Regions from separate parts of the Cupriavidus sp. DL-D2 genome, predicted to be linked through region 3. Evidence: predicted binding sites of a transcription regulator. Region 3 holds the regulator's gene; each other region holds the start of a gene.

Region 1 (7,098 bases), on a different contig from region 3:
GTCGGTAGTCATGGCCTCGACGCTGGGCCTCGACAAGAAATACGGCATCAAGATCACGCCGAGCAAGGAAGCCAACTGGGCCAGCGTGCGCGACAAGCTCGTCAACGGCGAGCTCGATGCCGCGCACGTGCTGTACGGACTCATCTACGGCGTGCAACTCGGCATCGGCGGGCCGAAGAAAGACATGGCGGTGCTGATGAACCTGAACCACAACGGCCAGGCCATCACGCTCTCGCAAAAGCTGGCCGAGAAGGGCGTGAAGGATGGCGCGAGCCTGAAGGCATTGATGATGAAGGAGAAGCGCGAGTATGTGTTCGCGCAGACCTTCCCCACCGGCACGCACGCGATGTGGCTCTACTACTGGCTGGCCGCCAACGGCATCCATCCGATGCAGGATGCCAAGGCCATCACCGTGCCGCCGCCGCAGATGGTGGCCAACATGCGCGTGGGGAACATGGATGGATACTGCGTGGGCGAGCCATGGGGTGCGCGCGCCATCGCCGACAAGATCGGCTTCACGGCCGAGACCACGCAGGCCATCTGGAAGGATCATCCCGAGAAGGTGCTCGGCACCACCTCGGATTTCGTGCAGAAGAATCCGAATACGGCACGCGCGATGGTGGCGGCGATTCTCGAAGCGTCGAAGTACATCGACGCCTCCACGTCGAACCGCCGCAAGACCGCCGAGACCATCGCCGCGAAGTCCTACGTCAACACCGACATGGACATCATCCTGGACCGCATGCTGGGCCGGTACAGCAACGGGCTGGGCAAGACGTGGGATGACCCGGATTCGATGAAGTTCTACTCGGATGGCGCCGCGAATTATCCGTTCCTGTCCGATGGCATGTGGTTCCTGACGCAGCACAAGCGCTGGGGCCTGCTCAAGGACCATCCGGACTACCTGGCCGTGGCGAAGAAGGTGAACCGCATCGACATCTACAAGCAAGGCGCAGCCGCCGCGCAGGTGCCGCTGCCGAAGAGCGATTTCCGTACCGCCAAGCTGATCGATGGCGTGACGTGGGACGCCACCAAGGACCCGAAGGCGTATGCCGACGGCTTCAAGATCAAGGCGTCGGCGCTCTGACCGCTCTGACGCCTCTGCCCGGGAGATTGCCGTGAATACCATCGTTCAGACCGCTGCGGAATCCGACATGAAAGAGCACACGCGCCGCCGTGCGCTGGAGATCGCCGCGCAGGAGAAGGAGGCCGCGCGGCGCGAGGCGATCTCCGCATTGACGCTCAAGTGTGTGCCGCCGCTGGTGGGCTTCGTGCTGTTCGTGCTCGTCTGGCACGGCATCGCCACGATGATTCCGTCGCTGCCCACGCCGGGTGCCACATGGAATGCAGCCGTGCCGCTGTTCTCCGATCCGTTCTACCGCAACGGCCCGAACGACCAGGGCATCGGCTGGAACATCCTGGCGTCGCTGGCACGCGTGGCAACCGGCTTTGGGCTGGCAGCGGTCATCGGCATTCCGGCTGGCTTCCTGCTCGGACGATTCGCGTTTCTGAACGCGATGGCCGCGCCCGTGATCAGCCTGCTGCGGCCGGTGTCGCCGCTGGCGTGGCTGCCCATCGGACTGCTGCTGTTCAAGGCAGCCAACCCCGCAGCCATCTGGGCGATCTTCATCTGCTCGATCTGGCCGATGATCATCAACACGGCAGTGGGCGTGACGCGCGTGCCGCAGGATTACCTGAATGTGGCGCGCGTGCTCGATCTTTCCGAATGGACGATCTTCCGCCGCGTACTGTTTCCGGCCGTGCTGCCTTACATGCTCACGGGCGTGCGGCTTTCCATCGGCACCGCGTGGCTCGTGATCGTGGCCGCTGAGATGCTGACGGGCGGCACCGGCATCGGTTTCTGGTTGTGGGACGAGTGGAACAACCTCAAGGTCGAACACATCGTCATCGCCATCTTCATCATCGGCGTGGTGGGCCTGGTGCTGGAGCACCTGCTGCTGGCCCTGGCGCGCCGCTTCAGCTACGGCAATACCTAAGGAGCGACGTCATGGAAAAATTCGTCAGCATCGAAGGCGTGGGACAGACCTTCAAGACGCGCAAGGGACCTTTCGTGGCGCTGCGCGATATCGACCTGTCGATTGCCGAAGGCGAGTTCATCACGCTGATCGGCCACTCGGGTTGCGGCAAGTCCACGCTACTGAACCTGATTGCCGGCCTGACCACGCCCACGACCGGCGCACTGATCTGCGCGGGGCGCGAGATCGCGGGGCCCGGCCCGGAGCGCGGCGTGGTATTTCAGAACCACTCGCTGCTGCCCTGGCTGACGTGCTTCGAGAATGTGCTGCTCGGCGTGGACCGCGTGTTCGGTGCCACGGAGAACGCCGCACAACGCAAGGCGCGCACGCACGAGACGCTGGCGCTTGTGGGACTCACTCACGCCGAGGCAAAGTATCCGCATGAAATTTCGGGCGGCATGAAGCAGCGCGTAGGCATTGCCCGCGCGCTCGCCATCCAGCCCAAGGTGTTGCTGATGGACGAGCCGTTCGGTGCGCTCGATGCGCTGACGCGTGCCCATCTGCAGGACGAGTTGATCAAGATCGTCGAACGGACGAAGAGCACTGTGGTCATGGTCACGCACGACGTGGACGAAGCCGTGCTGCTGGCCGACCGCATCGTCATGATGACCAACGGCCCGGCAGCGACGATTGGCGAAATCCTGCATGTCGATATCCCGCGCCCGCGCGATCGCGTGGCGCTGGCTGACGACCGCACCTATCACGCCTGCCGTACCGCCGTGCTCGACTTCCTGTACCGCAAGCAGCGCAATCCGGCGCTGCAACAGGCTGCCTGAGCAAACCGTGGCGTCATGGTGCAGATCGAGCAGGAATCGTGGGCTATCATGAACGCCACCCCCACGATTCCGCAGTCATCATGACTTCTGCATCTCCGTTTTCTGCCGCCCGCTACATCAAGGAGATCGGCCGAGGCGTCAATGGCGCCCGTGCCCTGCCGCGCGAAGACGCGCAGGCACTCTTCGATGCCATGCTGGCCGGCCGTGTTTCCGATATCGAGCTGGGCGCGGTGCTCATGGCCTACCGCATCAAGGGCGAGGCCCCGCACGAACTGGCCGGCATGCTCGAAGCCGCGCACGCGCACTGCCAGCCGCTGGCAGCGCCCGCCGACAAACCCGTCGTGGTCATCCCCAGTTACAACGGCGCGCGCAAGCAACCGAACCTGGTGCCGCTGCTGGCCCTTCTGCTGGCGCGCGATGGCGTGCCGACGCTGGTGCATGGCGTGCGCGCATTTGCAGGCCGGGTGACCAGCCTCGAACTGTTCGAAGCACTGGGCGTGCCGCTGGCTTCCAGCACGCAGGCCGCACAGGATCAGTTGGCCGCATCATCGCATCCGCTGGCGGTGTTGCCCATCGACGTGCTGTCGCCCGCAATCTCGGCGCTGCTCGACAAGCGTTCGATCATCGGCCTGCGCAATTCGTCGCACACCATCGTCAAGATGCTGCAGCCGGTGGGCCAGCACACACCGGGCGAGGCGCTGCGACTCTACAGCTACACCCACCCCGAGTACCGCGAGACGCTGACCGACTACTTCTCGCACGAACCGGCCAATGTATTGCTGGGACGCGGGACGGAAGGCGAGGTGGTGGCCGACGCGCGGCGCAGTACGCGCATCGACTGGATGCACGACGGCCATCAGCAGACGATGATCGATCCGGTTACAGGCTCGATTGGCGACGTACCCGAACTGCCACCGGGCACCGATGTGGCGGCCACCGCTGCGTGGATCCGGCAGGTGCTCGACGGTGCGGCACCCGTGCCGGCCCCGATCGCCACCCAGGTCGAGACGATCAAGGAATGCCTGAAGCAGGCCACCCGGGTGGCCTGGGCCAGCCCGGTCTGACGAACAGGTAAAGGGCGCCTAGCGCCGTGTCGGCAGCGGGATGCGTTCGGTCTCGCCGGGTACGTGCGGGAACTGGTCGTCCTGCCAGCGCTGGCTGGCTTCCTCGATGGCGTCCTTGCTGCTGGCCACGAAGTTCCAGAAGATGAAGCGCCGGCCGTCAGTGGGATCGCCGCCCAGCAGCATCAGGCGCGACGGGATTGTGGCGGTCACCGTGACAGGCTCGCCCGGCGTCAGCGTCACCAGGTGCTCGGCCGGCAGCGTCTCGCCATCCAGTTCCACATTGCCGTCCACCGGATAGATCCCGCGCTGTACGTGCTCCGCCGGAATCACAAGACTGGCGCCCGCTTCCATTTCGATTGCCACGTACAAGGTGCGGCTATAGACACGCACGGGCGACTCGGCGCCGAACGCATCGCCAGCGATCACGGTCATGCGCACGCCAGGCAGTTCCAGCTTGGGCAGCGTGGCGCCGGGGTGATGGTGGAACGAGGGCGGATCGTTCTCGTGCGCCTTCGGCAGCGCCACCCAGGTCTGGATGCCATGCAGGCGCGGCCCGGCCTCGCGCGCGGCGTCCGGCGACCGTTCTGAGTGTGCGATCCCGCGTCCGGCCGTCATCCAGTTCACGTCGCCAGGGCGGATGACCTGTTCACTGCCCAGGCTATCGCGATGCATGATCTCGCCCTCGAACAAGTAAGTCACGGTGGCGAGCCCGATATGCGGATGCGGACGCACATCCATGCCCTGGCCGGGCGCCATCTCCACAGGCCCCATGTGATCGAAGAAGATGAAAGGTCCGACGGTCTGGGTGGTAGCGGCCGGCAGCAGGCGGCGCACTGTGAACTCGCCGATGTCCCGGACGTGGGGTTTCAGCAAGTGTTCGATAGCAGACATGGATGGCTCCGGAAAGGGGCTGAAAAACAACTTCCAGTGTAGCGAATCCAGCAATAGACCATCCCAGAATTCCTCAGAATTCGTAGGAAACCGATGGACAAGAACGCCCTCTAACATTCCTGTTGAGGAAGCGCGGCCGTCAAACCCTTGCCAGTCGCGGATCCGGGGCACCGGAGCAAAGTTTTGTGCCTATTTGAAAATAGCTTCTGATCGTCTGGAACTATCATTTCCATAAGACCTCAAACTTAGCACTCGTCCGGTTCGAGTGCTAATATGCGTTGCAATGCGGTGTCCCACCGGGACACACCGGCAACTGCCAGCCGGATGCGAAAGGAGTCAAAGTGAACGCAGTCCTGTCTGCCGATCAAAACCAAGTTTCCCGCCGTCTGCCGACGGCGCCCCAGAACGCTGCTGCGAACGCTTTCGCGCTGACGTTCCCGGGCACGCTGGGCAATCTGGAAAGCTATATCCAGGCCGTCCACCGTATTCCGATGCTCACCCCCGAGGAAGAGCTTCGGCTGGCGCGCGACCTGCGCGACAACGAATCTGTCGACGCCGCGCGTCGCATGGTCATGTCGCACCTGCGCCTGGTGGTGTCCATTGCCCGCCAGTACCTGGGCTATGGCCTGCCCCACGCCGACCTGATCCAGGAAGGCAACATCGGCCTGATGAAGGCCGTGAAGCGCTACGACCCCGAGCAGGGTGTGCGGCTGGTGTCGTATGCGATGCACTGGATCAAGGCCGAGATCCACGAATACGTGCTGAAGAACTGGCGCATGGTCAAGGTGGCGACCACCAAGGCCCAGCGCAAGCTGTTCTTCAACCTGCGCAGCCACAAGACCGGCCTGCACACCTTCACGCCCGAACAGGTGGAAGCCGTTGCGCGCGAGCTCAACGTGAAGCCCGAGGAAGTGATGGAGATGGAAACCCGCATGGCAGGCGGTGATCTGGCGCTGGAAGGCCAGGTCGACGATGGCGAAGAAGACTTCGCGCCCATCGCCTACCTCGCGGACAACCACAACGAGCCGACCAAGGTGCTGGAAGCCAAGCGTCAGGACCGCCTGCAGGTCGAGGGTCTGGAAGAAGCCCTGACCAAGCTCGATCCGCGCAGCCGCCGCATCATCGAGGCGCGCTGGCTCGACGTGAACGATGACGGCTCGGGTGGCTCCACGCTGCACGAACTGGCTGACGAGTTTGGTGTATCGGCCGAGCGTATCCGCCAGATCGAATCGGCGGCGATGAAGAAGATGAAGGGTGCGCTGGCGGCTTTCGCCTGACTCTCGCTCCCCGAAAGTACGAAAGGCCGGTCAACTGACCGGCCTTTTTGTTTTCATGCCCCGTGGAACGCTCAGGAGGCCATCAGCGCCTTCAAATCATGCGCGATGGGTTCCGGGCCCTGTCCATGCCGGATGAACAGGCGCAGCTGGCCGTTCTGGTCGAACACGTAGCTGCCGGCCGAGTGGTCCATCGTGTAGTTCAGGGGTGACGTCCCCGGCACCTTGGCGTAATAGACCTTGAAGTCCTTCGCCACCTTCTTCAGCGCGACTTCGTCAGCGGGACGCAGGCCGATGAACCGCGAGTCGAAGGCCGGCACGTACTGCCCCATCAACTGCGCCGTGTCGCGCTCCGGGTCCACGGTGATGAACAGCACCTGCACCTTGTCGGCATCGGCGCCCATCTGTTCCATGACCTGCTTGAGTTCGACCATGGTGGTCGGGCACACGTCGGGGCAGTGGGTGTAGCCGAAGAACATCAGCACGACCTTGCCCTTGAAGTCCGCCATCGTGCGCGTCTTGCCCGTGGGGTCCTGGAGCGCGAAGTCCTTGCCGAAATCGGACGCGCCCGAGATATCGACATTCTTGAACGAAGGCTTCGGCTGGCCGCACGCGGCGAGGAACAGCGTGCAGAGCGCGAGCAGGCAGAGGCGGCGCAACAGGGAGAAACTCGTGGAGAAATTCGGCATGCGGCAGTGGGAGGAAGGGGGAGAGACGCCCGAAAGTATCGCCGATCACATCGGCGCTGGCTCCCGGGCGCGTCAAGATGCCGCAGGCAGGTGCGTCAGATCTGCGGCACGAACTTGAAGTAGTGATCCACCAGCAGCGCCGCGAACAGCAGCGAGAGGTACAGGATCGAGTAGCGGAAGGTCTTCTGCGCCAGCTGGTCCGAATAGTTGCGGAACAGCGCCCAGGCGTAGCCCAGGAAAACCAGCCCCAACCCCAGCGCGGCGGCCAGATAGATGTAGCCGCTCATGCCGTAGACGAACGGCAGCAGCGTGGCGGCGATCATCACCAGCGTATAGAGCAGGATGTGGAGCAGCGTGTAGCGCTCGCC
Region 2 (7,098 bases), on a different contig from region 3:
CCCGAGGGCTCACGCCCTCGGGGGTTTTTTCGACAGTCAGGCGGGTTGGCCTGGCAGTCCGGCGCGATTTACATCATGCCGTCCATGCCGCCCATGCCACCCATGCCGCCCGGCATTGCCGGCGCCGATTCTTCCTTGGCGGTTTCCGCCACGGCGCAGTCGGTCGTCAGCATCAGCGAAGCCACCGAAGCGGCGTTCTGCAGCGCGGTGCGGGTCACCTTGGTCGGATCCAGCACGCCCATTTCCACCAGGTCGCCGTACTCGCCCGAAGCCGCGTTGTAACCGTAGTTACCCTTGCCTTCGATGACCTTGGCCACCACGACCGAAGCTTCTTCACCAGCGTTCAGCACGATCTGGCGCAGCGGCTCTTCCATGGCGCGCAGCACGATCTTGATGCCGGCGTTCTGGTCCGGGTTGGCACCGGTCAGGTTCGAGATGGCAGCACGTGCGCGCAGCAGGGCCACGCCACCGCCAGGAACAATGCCTTCTTCCACGGCAGCGCGCGTAGCGTGCAGCGCATCTTCCACGCGTGCCTTCTTTTCCTTCATTTCGACTTCGGTGGCAGCGCCAACCTTGATCACGGCAACACCGCCGGCCAGCTTGGCCACGCGTTCTTGCAGCTTTTCACGGTCGTAGTCCGAAGTGGCTTCCTCGATCTGGGCGCGGATCTGCTTCACACGGCCTTCGATAGCCGAGCCGTCGCCGGCGCCGTCGATGATGATCGTGTTTTCCTTGCCGATCTCGATGCGCTTGGCTTGACCCAGGTCTTGCAGGGTAGCCTTTTCCAGCGTCAGACCGATTTCCTCGGCGATCACCGTGCCGCCCGTCAGGATGGCGATGTCTTCCAGCATGGCCTTGCGGCGGTCGCCGAAGCCCGGAGCCTTGACGGCGGCGGTCTTCAGGATGCCACGGATGTTGTTCACCACCAGCGTGGCCAGGGCTTCGCCTTCCACGTCTTCAGCGATGATCAGCAGCGGGCGGCCAGCCTTGGCGACTTGTTCCAGCACCGGCAGCAGGTCACGGATGTTCGAGACCTTCTTGTCGAACAGCAGGACGAACGGGTTGTCCAGGGCAACAACCTGCTTTTCCGGGTTGTTGATGAAGTACGGCGACAGGTAGCCGCGGTCGAACTGCATGCCTTCCACGACTTCCAGCTCGTCGGCCAGCGACTTGCCGTCTTCGACGGTGATGACGCCTTCCTTGCCAACCTTGTCCATGGCTTCAGCAATGCGCTCGCCGATCGAGGCGTCGCTGTTTGCCGAGATCGCGCCAACCTGGGCGATTTCCTTGCTGGTCGTGGTCGGCTTGCTCAGCTTCTTCAGCTCTTCCACGGCCGAGGCCACGGCCTTGTCGATGCCGCGCTTCAGGTCCATCGGGTTCATGCCGGCGGCCACGAACTTCATGCCTTCGCGGACGATCGACTGGGCCAGCACGGTTGCGGTGGTGGTACCGTCACCGGCGTTGTCGCTGGTCTTGGAAGCCACTTCCTTGACCATCTGCGCGCCCATGTTCTGCAGCTTGTCCTTCAGTTCGATTTCCTTGGCCACGGACACGCCGTCCTTGGTCACGGTCGGGCCACCGAAGCTGCGCTCCAGCACCACGTTGCGGCCCTTCGGGCCCAGGGTCACCTTCACTGCGTTGGCGAGAATGTTCACGCCTTCGACCATCTTGGCACGTGCGGCGTCGCCGAACACTACGTCTTTTGCTGCCATGTCTTGAATCTCCGAATCTGGGAAGACCGTCCCGCGGTCATGGTGGGGACGGTCAGGGAATCTGGTGTGATGCGGTCAGGCTTGCGTCAATTACTTGTTGACGACGGCCATGATGTCTTCTTCGCGCATGACCAGCAGTTCCTGGCCATCCACCTTCACGCCCTGGCCGGCATACTTGCCGAACAGCACGCGGTCACCCACCTTGACGTCGAGCACAATGTTGTTGCCCTTGTCATCCTTCTTGCCCGGGCCAACGGCCAGGACTTCGCCTTGATCCGGCTTCTCGGCTGCATTGTCGGGAATCACGATGCCGGACGCGGTCTTGGTTTCATTGTCCAGACGCTTCACGATCACACGGTCGTGCAGAGGACGCAGGTTCATACGGACTCCTAAATACAAAAAAGTGAGTTTTGATTCACAAAATGGCCGTCATCTTCAACGGCCATCCGGGTTTGGGTCTACCGCAGAGGTGTGACTAACCGGTTGTTAGCACTCTCCCCCAGCGAGTGCTAATTATAGGGACGGGGTATTTCCTTTTCAAGACGCGGACTGAATGGGGGTTTACCCGCGCTCATGCAGATTCACCGCCTTTGACATGAAAAAACCCCGTACCGGGTCACCAGTACGGGGTCGAATCGGGGTCGGGACGGGAGGGAAAGTCAGTCCAGGCCGCTGCTGTCGATATAGCCCAGTGCTTCGCGCACGGCGCGCCTGGCCTTGAGCACGTAGCAGACCTGGCGCTCGCGGACGACCAGCGCCAGGAGGTCGGCCTGCACCATTTCCTGGAAACAGTGGGCTGCATGCTTGTGAGTCAGGCCCGAGACCTCCACCAGCGCCATGGCCGGCAGGCCATCGTCGCCGGCTTCGAGCAAGGCACGACAGATAGCGGCGCGCGCGGGCACCGTCAGCAACGCGAGGGCCAGGGTGCTTTCCTGGGTGTCCATCCGCTCTCTCCCCGAAAAATCTGATCAGTCATCGGATGATGCCCCACCGGGCCGGCATCGTATGCCTGAAACAGACGGTGATTCGAGGGCCGTATCGCCACGGCAACGCTCTGCCCACGCTCTCCGGGTCTACCCCGTTGGCGCGATGCCGGTCCCGGCATAGAATCGTCTGGCGCCAGTACTCTCAAGGGACTGAATGGACGCTGCCAACCCACGCCAACGTTTCGAGACCCAGTTGCTGCCGCATCTGGACGCCGCCCACAACCTTGCCCGGTGGTTGTGCGGCAACGACGAAGACGCCAGTGTCGTGGTGCAGGAAGCCCTTGCACGCGCCTGCCCCCTGTTTGGTAGTGCCCGTGCGGCTCAGCCCCGCCCCTGGCTGCTGGCCATCGTCCACGCCACCTGGCAGTCCCGATATCCTGCGCCGCGCCACGCCGACAACGCCTGGGCGCCCGACACCCCCGATGACGCCACGCAATGGCTCCTCCGCGACGAGGACATCCCCCTTGTCAATGCCGCGCTCGAACGCCTGCCCGTGGCGTGCCGCGAGGTACTGGTCCTGCGCGAGCTCGAAGGCTTGCACTACCACGACATCGCACGGATCGTCGATATTCCCGTGGATCAGGTGGCGTCGCGCCTGGACCATGGCCGGCGCCTGCTGGCGGCAACCGTCGCCTTGATACGCAACATCCCACCCGTCGGAGAGTCCCGTCATGGATTGCATTGAGGCACGCCACCTGCTGCAGGCCACCGCCGACGGCGAGGCGGGCGCAGCCGACAGCGTGCGGCTGGAGCGGCATCTGGAAGACTGCGACAGTTGCGTCGACACGCTGCGCCGCCTCCAGTCGCTGCGGCATGCCGTGCAGCACGCCGCCTCCTACTACCGAGCGCCCGCCGGCCTGCGCGAACACATTCTCGAATCGCTACCGTCATCGCCATCGCTGTCCGAGCCTGGCTGGGACAGTGCGTCCCACCCGCCCGCCGAGCCCGGCTGGCGGCGCTGGTTCAGATAATTCCGAAGCAGCAAAGAAAAGACCCCGCGCGAGGCGGGGTCCTTCCTTATTGCCTGCGCGAACCGACAATCAGGTCAGCACGAACGGCAACTGGCGCTGGCGCTTGCCCGTGAGACGGAACAGCGCGTTGGCCACGGCCGGGGCAATGCCGGGCGTGCCCGGTTCGCCAAGCCCGGTCGGGTTGTCGTCGGACGGCACGAAGAACACATCCACCATGGGTGCGTCCGGCATGCGGGGCGGCGGATAGTCAGGGAAGTTGCTGTTCTTGACCGCGCCATTCTCGATCTCGATGGCAAACCCCGGGCGGGTCATGGCCAGGCCGAAGATGCATCCGCCCTGGATCTGCGCCTCGGCGCCCAGCGGATTGACGACGCGGTTGGCATGCACGCCGGCCGTCACGCGATGCACGCGCGGCTCGCCTTTCACCAGCGACACGTCCACCACGTACGCCACCACCGAGCCGAACGATTCATGCACGGCCACACCCCAGGCGTGTCCCTTCGGCAGTTTCTTCTTGCCATAGCCCGAGCGGTCCACGGCCAGTTGCAGCGCCGCACGGTGACGCGCGTGCTTCTTCTCGTCGAGTTGCGCCATACGCCATGCCACGGGGTCCTTCTTCGCGGCGGTGGCCATTTCGTCAGCCAGCGTTTCCTTGACGAACGCCGTATGCGTGTTACCCACCGAGCGCCACCAGAGCACCGGCACATCCACCTTGGGGTGATGCACCTGCACCTGCAGCGGCACGTCGTAGTCGTTCTCGACGATACCCTCGGTCATCGTGGCATCGACACCGTTCTTGACCATCATCGGCTCGAACGGCGTGCCGGTGATGATCGACTGGCCGACGATCGTGTGCTGCCAGCCCACCACCTTGCCTTGCGCGTCCACGCCGATGCGGGCACGATGCACGTGCAGCGGACGGTAGTAGCCGCCCTTGATGTCGTCCTCGCGGCTCCACATCACCTTGACGGGTTCCGTGTGTCCGCTGGCGACCCACACGCGCAGCACGTTGGCCGCTTCGACGAGGTAGTCAGACGTCGGCACGGCGCGGCGTCCGAAACCGCCACCGGCCATCATCGTGTTCAGCGTGACCTTCTCGGGCGCGAGCTTCAGCGTGCGCGCGATGGCGCCCTGGTCGATGGTCTGGAACTGCGAGCCCACCCACACCTTGACGGCGTTGATCTGCTTGCCAGCCACCTCGGGCTGCAGCGTGCAGTTCAACGGCTCCATTGGCGCGTGGGCCAGGTACGGCACGCGGTATTCGGCGTCGATCACCTTGGCCGCGCCGGCCAGCGCCGAATCGATGCTGCCGCCTTCGAACGGCCGGGCCATGATGCCCGGCTGCGTGGACAGCTTGCTGTACTGATCGAACAGCGCGGCAGTGCTGACTGTGGAGCCCGCGTCTTCCCAGACAATCTCCAGCGCCTCGCGTGCAGTCTTGGCCGGCCAGTAGCCGTCGGCGATCACCGCCACGCCCGTACCGCCACGATCCACGTCGACCAGCAGCACATCGGCCACGCCCTTGATCTTGCGTGCCTTGTCGGCGTTGAACGACTTCACCTTGCCGCCAAAGCGCGGCGGGCGGGCCACCACGGCCACCTTCATGCCCTTGAGGCTCACATCCATGCCGAACACGCCGTCGCCATGCAGCTTGGACGCGGCGTCCAGGCGTGCTGTCGGCTTGCCGACGATGCGGAACTGCGCCGGGTCCTTGAGCTTGACCTCCTTTGGCACAGGCAGCTCCATGGCGGCCGCAGCCAGTTCGCCGTACGTCGCGCGATTGCTGCCGGAGGTGACCACGCCCAGTTGCGCGGTGCAACTGGCCGGGTCGACCTTCCACTTCTGCGCCGCGGCCGTGATCAGCATGGCCCGTGCTCGTGCGCCCAGTTCGCGGTACTGCGTGAACGAATGGTTCAGCGCGGTGGAGCCACCCGTCATCTGGATACCGAACGCGGGGTCCTTGTAAGCGTCGCCAGCCGGGGCCAGCACGCTCGCCACGTTCTTCCAGTCGACATCCAACTCCTCGGCCAGCGCCATCGGCAACGCCGTATGCACACCCTGCCCAAACTCCAGCCGGTTCACCGCAATCGTCACCATGTTGTCCGGCGCGATGCGCAGGAACGCCTGCGGCGCGGGCACGGCCTTGGCCGCGCCCTGCGCCTGCGCGCTGCCTGCCACGCCGGCAATGCCCAGCGCAAACCCACCGCCCGCGAGTCCCGACAGCTTCAGGAAGCTGCGGCGCGACAACGCGCCTGCTGCCTGTGTGTCCTGCGCCGGTTGTTCCGGCGCACCGCTACCGCCCGCCAGGGCTTCAATGCCTCGAATACGCATGGCAATCCCCTCAGGCGATGGCGCGCGCGGCATCCTTGATGGCCGCGCGAATCCGTTGATAGGTGCCGCAGCGGCAGACGTTGCCGGCCATGGCCTGGTCGATATCGGCATCGGTCGGGCGCGGCTTGGTACGCAGCAGGCCCACGGCGCTCATGACCTGGCCGTTCTGGCAATAGCCGCACTGCGCCACATCGTGCTTGAGCCAAGCGGCGAGCACGGCCTTGCCGACCTTGTCGTCGCCCATGCTTTCAATCGTCTGGATCTTGCTGCCGGCCGTGGCCGAGATCGGCATCACGCAGCTACGCGTGGCCTGCCCGTTGATATGGACCGTGCAGGCGCCGCAGGCGGCCATGCCGCAACCGAACTTGGTGCCGGTCATGCCGAGGTTGTCGCGCAGTGCCCACAGCAGTGGCGTGGACGGATCGGCGTCCACCTCCACGGTCTTGCCGTTGAGGGTGAGGGTCGTCATTTGGGGGGTGCTCCTTGGGTACGTGGCCCATGTTTGTTCGCTGCCTGCCGCCCGCTACCGGCCTATGGCAATCCCTGGCCCGAGCGGCAAACCCGTGGAGCATAGTGCAAATATGAAATGCGTGCGCAGGCACACAGACTTTATGTACTTCGCACCATATGCGTGATTATTTCGCTGTCAGGAACAGATATAGCGCGTTGAGGTCGGTGTCGTTCATTTTGGCGAAAGCGCCGAACGGCATCACGCGACTGACGTCGGTGCCATCGGGTCGCTTGCCAGTGCGCATCATCGTCACGAACTGGTCTGCCTGCGGATACGCCTTCATCGCGCCGCCCGGTTGCAGGTCAGCCGCCGGTGGCCAGTCGGGAGGCGCGCCGGGGATATGCCCGCCGCGCAGCGCGGCGCCATGGCACCCCTTGCAGGACTCCGCCACGTAGGCGCCGTACTGGGCGTTGACCGCCGCCGTGACGGCGGGCGCGGGTGGCAGGCTGTGGTCGATCTTCTCGGCGGCGTCCTTGATCACGCCCGCGCCGTACATACCCTGCACGAACCAGGGCAGATGCATGTCGCCGGGCTGTCCGGACGCGGGCGGCAGGCTGCGGACATAGGCCACGAGCGCGCCAAAATCC
Region 3 (7,098 bases):
CTTCACCATCACTTCCCAGCGCTGCTGGTGCGCCTCCAGCACGACCGCATCGCCGGGCTTGATTTCGCGCGAATTCTTGACGGGCTGGCCGTTCACCGTGACCTTGCCGCGCTCCACCGCCTCGGCTGCCAGCGAGCGCGTCTTGAAGAATCGCGCACACCAGAGCCATTTGTCGATGCGCATCCGCGCACTGCTTTCGAAATCCACTTGCATGACTTCCCTCCTGCTCAGCCCGCCGCGCCGCGCGCATGGGCCCGGCTACGGCGCGCCTCGAGTTCATGCGCATGCAACGCCGTCAGAGGCCAACCCTGCAGATGTTGCAGGGCAATATCCGCCAGACCGGCAATCCACACCTCCGAATCATTCATGCATGGAATGAAATGGAAGTCGTTGCCGCCCGCTACCCGGAACTCGGTCTGCCCCTCCATGGCGATCTCCTCCAGCGTCTCGATGCAGTCTGCCGGAAACCCAGGGCAGAACACATCCACCCGCTGCGTACCCACTTTGCCTAGTTCGGCCAGCGTCGGCGCGGTATAGGGTTGCAGCCACTCCGCCTTGCCGAAACGCGACTGGAACGTCACCTGATACTGTCCCGGCTGCAAGCCCAGCGCCTCGCCCAGCAGGCGGCCGGTCTTCAGGCATTCGCAGTGATAGGGGTCACCGAGGTCCAGCAGTCGCCGGGGCAGGCCGTGGAAGGACAGGATCAGGCGGTCACCCTGCGCGAAATCGGGCACGCCGTGCTGGCGCCAGTAGGCCCGCACCTGCTCGTTGAGCGCGCGAATATAGGCTGGATGATCGTGAAAGTGCTTCACAAGCCGGATTTCGGGCTGATTGCGCCATCCCGCCAGGACACGGAACACTTCGTCGAACGCCGTAGCCGTGGTGGTGCCCGAATACTGGGGATATAGCGGCAGCAGCAGGATCTGCTCCGTGCCCTGCCGGCGCAGCGCCTCCATCACCGATTCGATCGACGGATTGCCGTAGCGCATGGCGCAGGCCACGGTCACCTCATGGCCCAGCTTCTGCATCAGCAGTTGCAGCGCATGGGCCTGCCGTTCGGTGTGGACCAGCAACGGGGAGCCGGTCATATGGGCTTCGCGCAGCCAGATCGACTCATATTTCATGGCCGAGGCGCGCGAACGGAACGGCAGGATCACCCCGTGCAGGATGGGCAGCCACGCCAGCCGCGGGATTTCCACCACGCGGGGATCGGACAGGAAGGCTTTCAGGTAGCGCCCCACCGCCTTGGGCGTGGGCGCATCGGGGGTGCCGAGGTTGATCAGCAGGATTGCGGTGCGCGGCGACTGGCCGTGCTGGTATGCCGGTTCAGGCGAAAACGTCATGGGGTGTCCGATTACAACTCCGGGAGCGCCGGGCGATGCCGTGCGAAAGGCTCAAGTCTGATTCTGGCTAAGCGCGCTGGAGAGCAGCCGCGCCGTGATATCGACGATGGGGATCACACGTTCGTACGCCATGCGGGTGGGGCCGATCACGCCGAGCGTGCCGACGATCTGGCCGTCCACCTCGTACGGCGCAGTGATCACGGCCATGTCCTCGATCGGCACCAACTGGCTTTCTCCGCCGATGAATATCTGCACGCCCTGCGCGTGGCTGGAGACGTCCAGCAATTGCAGCAGGCTGGTCTTGTGCTCGAAGACATCGAACAGCCGGCGCAGCTTGTCCATGCTCGACGACAGGTCCTCCACCTCCAGCAGCTTGCGCTCGCCGGAGATGAACACCTGCTCGTTGTTATCCTCCGCCATCGCGCTGCTACCCGCCTCCACGGCGGCCTGCATCAGCGATGACATGTCACGGCGCAACGCCTGCAACTCCACGCGCAGGTGATCGCGCACCGAGTCGAAGCTCATGCCCGCATAGTGCGCGTTGAAGAAATTGGCGGCCTCGATCAGTTGGGCCGGGGTATAGGACAGCTCGGTCTGGATGATCCGGTTCTGGACGTCACCTTCCGGGCTGACGATGATCAGCAGGATGCGCTTATCCGACAACCGCATGAATTCGACCTGCCGGAACGATTGTGCGCGCCGGGGCGTCATCACCACGCCGGCGAACTGCGACAGGTTCGACAAGGTGTGCGCAGCCGCCGTGATCATGCGCTGGGGTCCAAGCTGCTGGTTGGCCATCTGGCCCTGGATCTGGTCCTTGAGGCCGGCCAGTTCGGCGGGCAGCACCACTTCGCCGTCCAGCGGGCGCGCGGTCAGCATCGCATCGACGAACAGACGATAGCCGCGCGGCGTGGGAATGCGGCCCGCAGACGTGTGCGGGCTGGCGATGAAACCCATTTCCTCGAGGTCCGACATCACATTGCGGATGGTGGCCGGCGACAGGTCCAGCCCCGAGTATCGCGAAAGGGTGCGGGAACCGACCGGCTGCCCTTCGGCGATGTAGCGCTCGATCAGGGTCTTGAGAAGCGTTTTAGAACGTTCGTCCATGATGCCCCGATTCTAATCAAAACTGCGCCGTTCGGGCGGCGTCGCGAGCGCCCACGCCCCGAGGCTGACAATGGTCATGCCGGTATGGTCTAATCCCGCCATGTCTGCCCCCTCAAAGACCAGCGCCCCGCGCGCGCCGTTCAAGACCGTCGCCCTGGTGGGCCGGCATTCGACCGCCGGTATCGAAGGCCCCCTGGAGGAATTGGCGTCCTGTATTTTGCGCAATGGCCAGGATGTGGTGTTCGAGCGCGAGACCGCGCTGGCCACCGGCCTGACCGGCTACCCCGTGCTCACGCCCGAGGAAATTGGCCGCGAGGCCGACGTCGCCGTGGTGCTTGGTGGCGACGGCACGTTGCTCGGCCTGGCGCGCCAGCTGGCCGGCCACGATGTGCCCGTCATCGGCGTGAACCACGGCCGGCTGGGCTTCATGACCGACATCCCTCTGGAGGACGTCACCACCGCCCTGCCTGAAATGCTGTCCGGCCGCTACGAGGCCGAGTCGCGGATGCTGCTCGAATCGCGCGTGATCCGCGACGATACGGTGATTTTCTCCGCGTTGGCGTTCAACGACGTGGTGGTGAACCGTTCGGGTATCTCCGGGATGGTGGAACTGGCGGTCTCGGTCGATGGCAACTTCATGTACAACCAGCGTTCGGACGGCTTGATCGTATCCACGCCCACCGGCTCCACCGCCTACGCGCTGGCCGCTGGCGGCCCGATCCTGCATCCCACGCTGTCCGGCATGGTGCTGGTGCCGATTGCCGCGCACGCGCTGTCCAACCGCCCCATCGTATTGCCGCACGATGCCGAGGTCACCATCGAGGTGGCCAGCGCGCGCGATGTCAGTGTCAACTTCGACATGCAGTCTCTGGCGTCGCTGCTGCCTGGGGACCGCATCGTCGTGCGTCGCTCGGCCAAGACCGTGAGCCTGCTGCACCCGGTGGGGTACAACTACTACGCCACGCTGCGCAAGAAGCTGCACTGGCACGAATACCCGACCGAGGACAACCGGCTCTGAGCCGATGCCTCCGGCTCTCCCGTCCAACTCGCCGAATCCTCTACCCAGTTCATAGACGCCCAAGATGCTGCGCAGCCTGTCCATCCGCGATTTTGTCATCGTCGACACCCTCGACCTCGACTTCTCGACCGGCTTCACCGTGTTCACGGGCGAGACCGGCGCGGGCAAGTCGATCCTGATCGATGCGCTGGCGCTGGTGCTGGGCGAGCGTGCCGACGCTGGCATCGTCCGGGAAGGCGCGACCCGCGCGGGTATCGGCGCCACCTTCCGCACGCATCCCGCGCTGGACGCCTGGCTGGCCGAGCGCGAACTGGCTGGCGACGATGATTCTGTGTTGCTGCGCCGGACGGTCGATGCCAGCGGACGCAGCAAGGCGTTCATCAATGGCGCCGCCGCTACGCTGGCCCAGTTACGCGAGGTAGGCGATCAACTCGTGGACATTCACGGCCAGCACGCCCACCAGCAGTTGCTGCGCCCGGACGCCCAGCGTCATCTCTTCGATGCCCACGCCGGACTGAGCGAGCAGGCCGCTGCCGTGGCCGAATCCTGGCGCGCCTGGCGCGTCTGCGTGAAACAGCGAGAGGCCGTGGAGCACCAGTCGCGCGAGATGCAACTGGAACGCGAACGGCTCGAATGGCAGGTCGGCGAACTCGACAAGCTGGCGCCGCAGCCGGGCGAGTGGGACGAGATCCAGTCCGAGTACAACCGCCTTTCGCACGCTGCCGGCCTGATCGACGGCAGCCGCGCCGCGCTCGATGCGCTCTCCGAATCCGATGGTGCCGTAGCCTCGGTGCTCAATGGCGTGGTCCAGCGGTTGCAACAACTGGCGGATGTCGATGTCGCGCTGCGCGATGTGCTGGCCGCACTCGAACCTGCGCTGGTGCAGGTGGAGGAAGCCGCGCACTCGCTGAATCGGTATGTCGACCGGCTCGAACTCGATCCCGAACGCCTGCAGGCCGTGGAAGCACGGATGCAGGCGCTGCACACCACCGCGCGCAAGTACCGGCTACCGCCCGAGCAGTTGGCCGACGAACTGCTGGCGCGCAAGCAGCAGCTCGACGACCTGCAGGCCGCGCAGGACATCAACAAGGTGCTGGCTCGCGAAGCTGCCGCACGCGCTGCCTACCTGACGCTGGCCAAGCATCTGTCCGCCGCGCGCAAGGTGGCCGCCGACGCGCTGTCCAGGGCCGTGACCGAGGCGATGCAGGGCCTGTCGATGGCGGGCGGCACGTTCGCCGTGGCGCTGCATCCGCTGGAAGAAGGCCAGAGCCACGGCCTGGAACAGGTGGAATTCCTCGTCGCCGGCCATGCCGGTGTCAGCGCACGTCCGCTGGCACGCGTGGCGTCGGGCGGCGAGCTCGCACGGATCAGCCTGGCCATCTCGGTGATCACCAGCGAAGCGGCCCCCACTCCAACGCTGATTTTCGACGAGGTGGATACCGGCATCGGCGGCGCCGTGGCCGAAGTCGTGGGCCGGCGCCTGCAGGAACTGGGCCGCGCTCGACAGGTGCTCTGCGTGACCCATCTGCCGCAGGTGGCCGCGCAAGCCGGCGCCCACCTGCTGGTCAGCAAGGAAAGCCGCGAGGACAAGGAAGGCGCGGTCACGCGCTCGAAGATCCGCGCGCTGGACGCCGATGGCCGCATCCAGGAAACCGCGCGCATGCTGGGCGGTGCGACCGTGACCGCGACGACCCTCCAGCACGCAGAGGAAATGTTGACGCAGGGCGCGCGCGCTGCGGCCCAGGCCGCCAACGCATCCCGCGAAGGCAGCGGCAAGAAGCCGCGCCGGGCGGCCGGCTGAGTCCGGCGGCATGCAATCCGAACACAGGAGTTTCAAACCGATGACCCATGGCAAGCTGCCATCGTTTCCCCGCCAGTTCTCGCGCACGGTGGCCACGGCCGCCTTCGCCGCGCTGGCCATGACCGCCATCTCGGGCTGCGCGTCGGAGTCGAAGTCGTTCGCACCGCCGCGCGGTGCCCTCACCAACGACCGCGCGCTGGGCGACATCCTCGTCAAGTTCACGCCACCTGACGTGATGTTGTCCGAAGATGCCGGCAAGCTGCTGGCGGCTATCGAAGGTCCCGCACGTTACGTCGTGAAGCGACCCATGTCGGGTGGCGTGTGGCTGATCACTGCCATCACGACCTCCGGCGATGTGACGATGGATCAGGCCGTGGCGACGCTGAAGGCAGCACCCCGTATCGAATCGGCCACGCCGGACCGCATGCTGAAGCCACACCGGGCACGTCCGACCGGACGAGACATGCCATCCGACATACCGGCCAATTAATCTGCATCCTAAGGTTGGGGTGCCAGATTGCCGATAGCGACGGGTAGCCAACGATGGCTGTCCGCCGCCACTGGAAAGAATGAGCAGGTGCAGTACCGGTATTCCTTAGCAGTTCGTTTCATGCGATCTCCCCAGGAGCCTTGATGCCGTACGAGCCGTCCAATTTCCTTCCGAGGTCCATGCTGCCGGCCCTGCTGCTGGCATTCGGCACCATGCTGGGCCTCCCTTCCGCCGTGCACGCGCAGGCTGATTCCATCGCCACGGTTCGCCCCACGCCACCGGCTTCCCGATTTACCGGCAACTACATCGTGCGCTGGCGCGATGGCAGCCAGACCGTGGGCACCCAGGCCGACACCACCCGCATGAAGCGCGTGGAATCCAATACGGGGCTGGCCCTCTCGGTCAAGCGGCCGATGGCCGGGACGCTGCAACTGCTGACCGTCAAGGACACGCGAGGCGACGGGCCCGAGGCAGTGGCCAGGCGCCTGCGCAACGATCCGCGCGTGGCCGATGCCGTGCCCGACCGCTGGCTGCAGTTGCACGACACCGTCCCCAACGATACGGAATTCGCCACCAACCAGCGCTACCTCGGCCCGCCCTCGGTGCTGACCGGCGCCGCCAACCTGCCGCGCGCCTGGGACCGCTCTCGCGGCAGCAGCAATATCGTGATCGCCGTGGTGGATACCGGCATCCTGCCCCACCCCGACCTGGCCGGCCGGACCGTGGCGGGCTACGACTTCATCAGCAGCACGACCGTGTCGGTGGACGGCGACGGCCGCGACAGCGACCCGACCGATCCGGGCGATTACGTGCCCACCGGCACCACGTGCTCGGACGGCAGCGGCGCGGCCAACAGCACGTGGCACGGCACACGCGTGGCCGGCGTCCTGGGCGCGGCCACCAATAACGCCCTGGGCATTGCCGGGGTGGACTGGACGGCCCGGATCCAGCCGGTACGTGTGTCGGGGCGCTGCGGCGCCCTGCTCTCGGATACCGTCGACGGCATGCGCTGGGCGGGCGGCCTGACCGTGCCCGGCGTCCCGGCCAACGCGACACCGGCCAAGATCGTCAACATCAGCCTTGGCGGCGGCAGTTGCTCGTCGATCGAACAGCAGGCCGTCAACGATCTCAACGCGGCCGGCGTGGTCGTAGTGGCGGCGGCAGGCAATTCAGCTGGCGCGGTCGAGGCGCCGGGCGACTGCAGCGGTGTCATCACCGTCACCGCGCACGCCAGCGACGGCGAGAACGCCAGCTATGCGAACGTGGGCCCGCAGGTCGCACTGAGCGCACCGGGGGGCGGCTGCGGCAACTCCAAGGTCATCACGTCGGGTGGCACCAC

What was found. Region 3 encodes HrcA, which represses chaperone genes, less so after heat shock. Its sites were predicted from a motif close to TTAGCACTCNNNNNNNNNGAGTGCTAA; they were not measured.
Region 1: the regulator HrcA is predicted to act here: its motif matches at 5,013-5,039, upstream of rpoH (RNA polymerase sigma factor RpoH).
Region 2: the regulator HrcA is predicted to act here: its motif matches at 2,199-2,225, upstream of groES (co-chaperone GroES).

The regions. Positions count from the first base shown of each region.
Region 1 is NZ_JBDKXK010000004.1:125,284-132,381, reverse strand. It holds gene ABDB81_RS03520 (CmpA/NrtA family ABC transporter substrate-binding protein) at 1-1,087, shown strand, start outside; gene ntrB (nitrate ABC transporter permease) at 1,155-1,997, shown strand; gene ABDB81_RS03510 (ABC transporter ATP-binding protein) at 2,009-2,812, shown strand; gene ybiB (DNA-binding protein YbiB) at 2,893-3,876, shown strand; gene ABDB81_RS03500 (pirin family protein) at 3,895-4,767, opposite strand; gene rpoH (RNA polymerase sigma factor RpoH) at 5,109-6,044, shown strand; gene ABDB81_RS03490 (SCO family protein) at 6,116-6,730, opposite strand; gene cyoE (heme o synthase) at 6,826-7,098, opposite strand, start outside.
Region 2 is NZ_JBDKXK010000004.1:460,830-467,927, reverse strand. It holds gene groL (chaperonin GroEL) at 69-1,712, opposite strand; gene groES (co-chaperone GroES) at 1,803-2,093, opposite strand; gene ABDB81_RS05030 (ArsR family transcriptional regulator) at 2,372-2,656, opposite strand; gene ABDB81_RS05025 (sigma-70 family RNA polymerase sigma factor) at 2,853-3,383, shown strand; gene ABDB81_RS05020 (zf-HC2 domain-containing protein) at 3,370-3,669, shown strand; gene ABDB81_RS05015 (xanthine dehydrogenase family protein molybdopterin-binding subunit) at 3,739-6,000, opposite strand; gene ABDB81_RS05010 ((2Fe-2S)-binding protein) at 6,011-6,469, opposite strand; gene ABDB81_RS05005 (c-type cytochrome) at 6,636-7,098, opposite strand, start outside.
Region 3 is NZ_JBDKXK010000072.1:39,775-46,872, forward strand. It holds gene ABDB81_RS26695 (RNA-binding S4 domain-containing protein) at 1-213, opposite strand, end outside; gene hemH (ferrochelatase) at 228-1,343, opposite strand; gene hrcA (heat-inducible transcriptional repressor HrcA) at 1,395-2,450, opposite strand; gene ABDB81_RS26710 (NAD kinase) at 2,551-3,468, shown strand; gene recN (DNA repair protein RecN) at 3,533-5,269, shown strand; gene ABDB81_RS26720 (hypothetical protein) at 5,310-5,759, shown strand; gene mprA (MprA protease, GlyGly-CTERM protein-sorting domain-containing form) at 5,939-7,098, shown strand, end outside.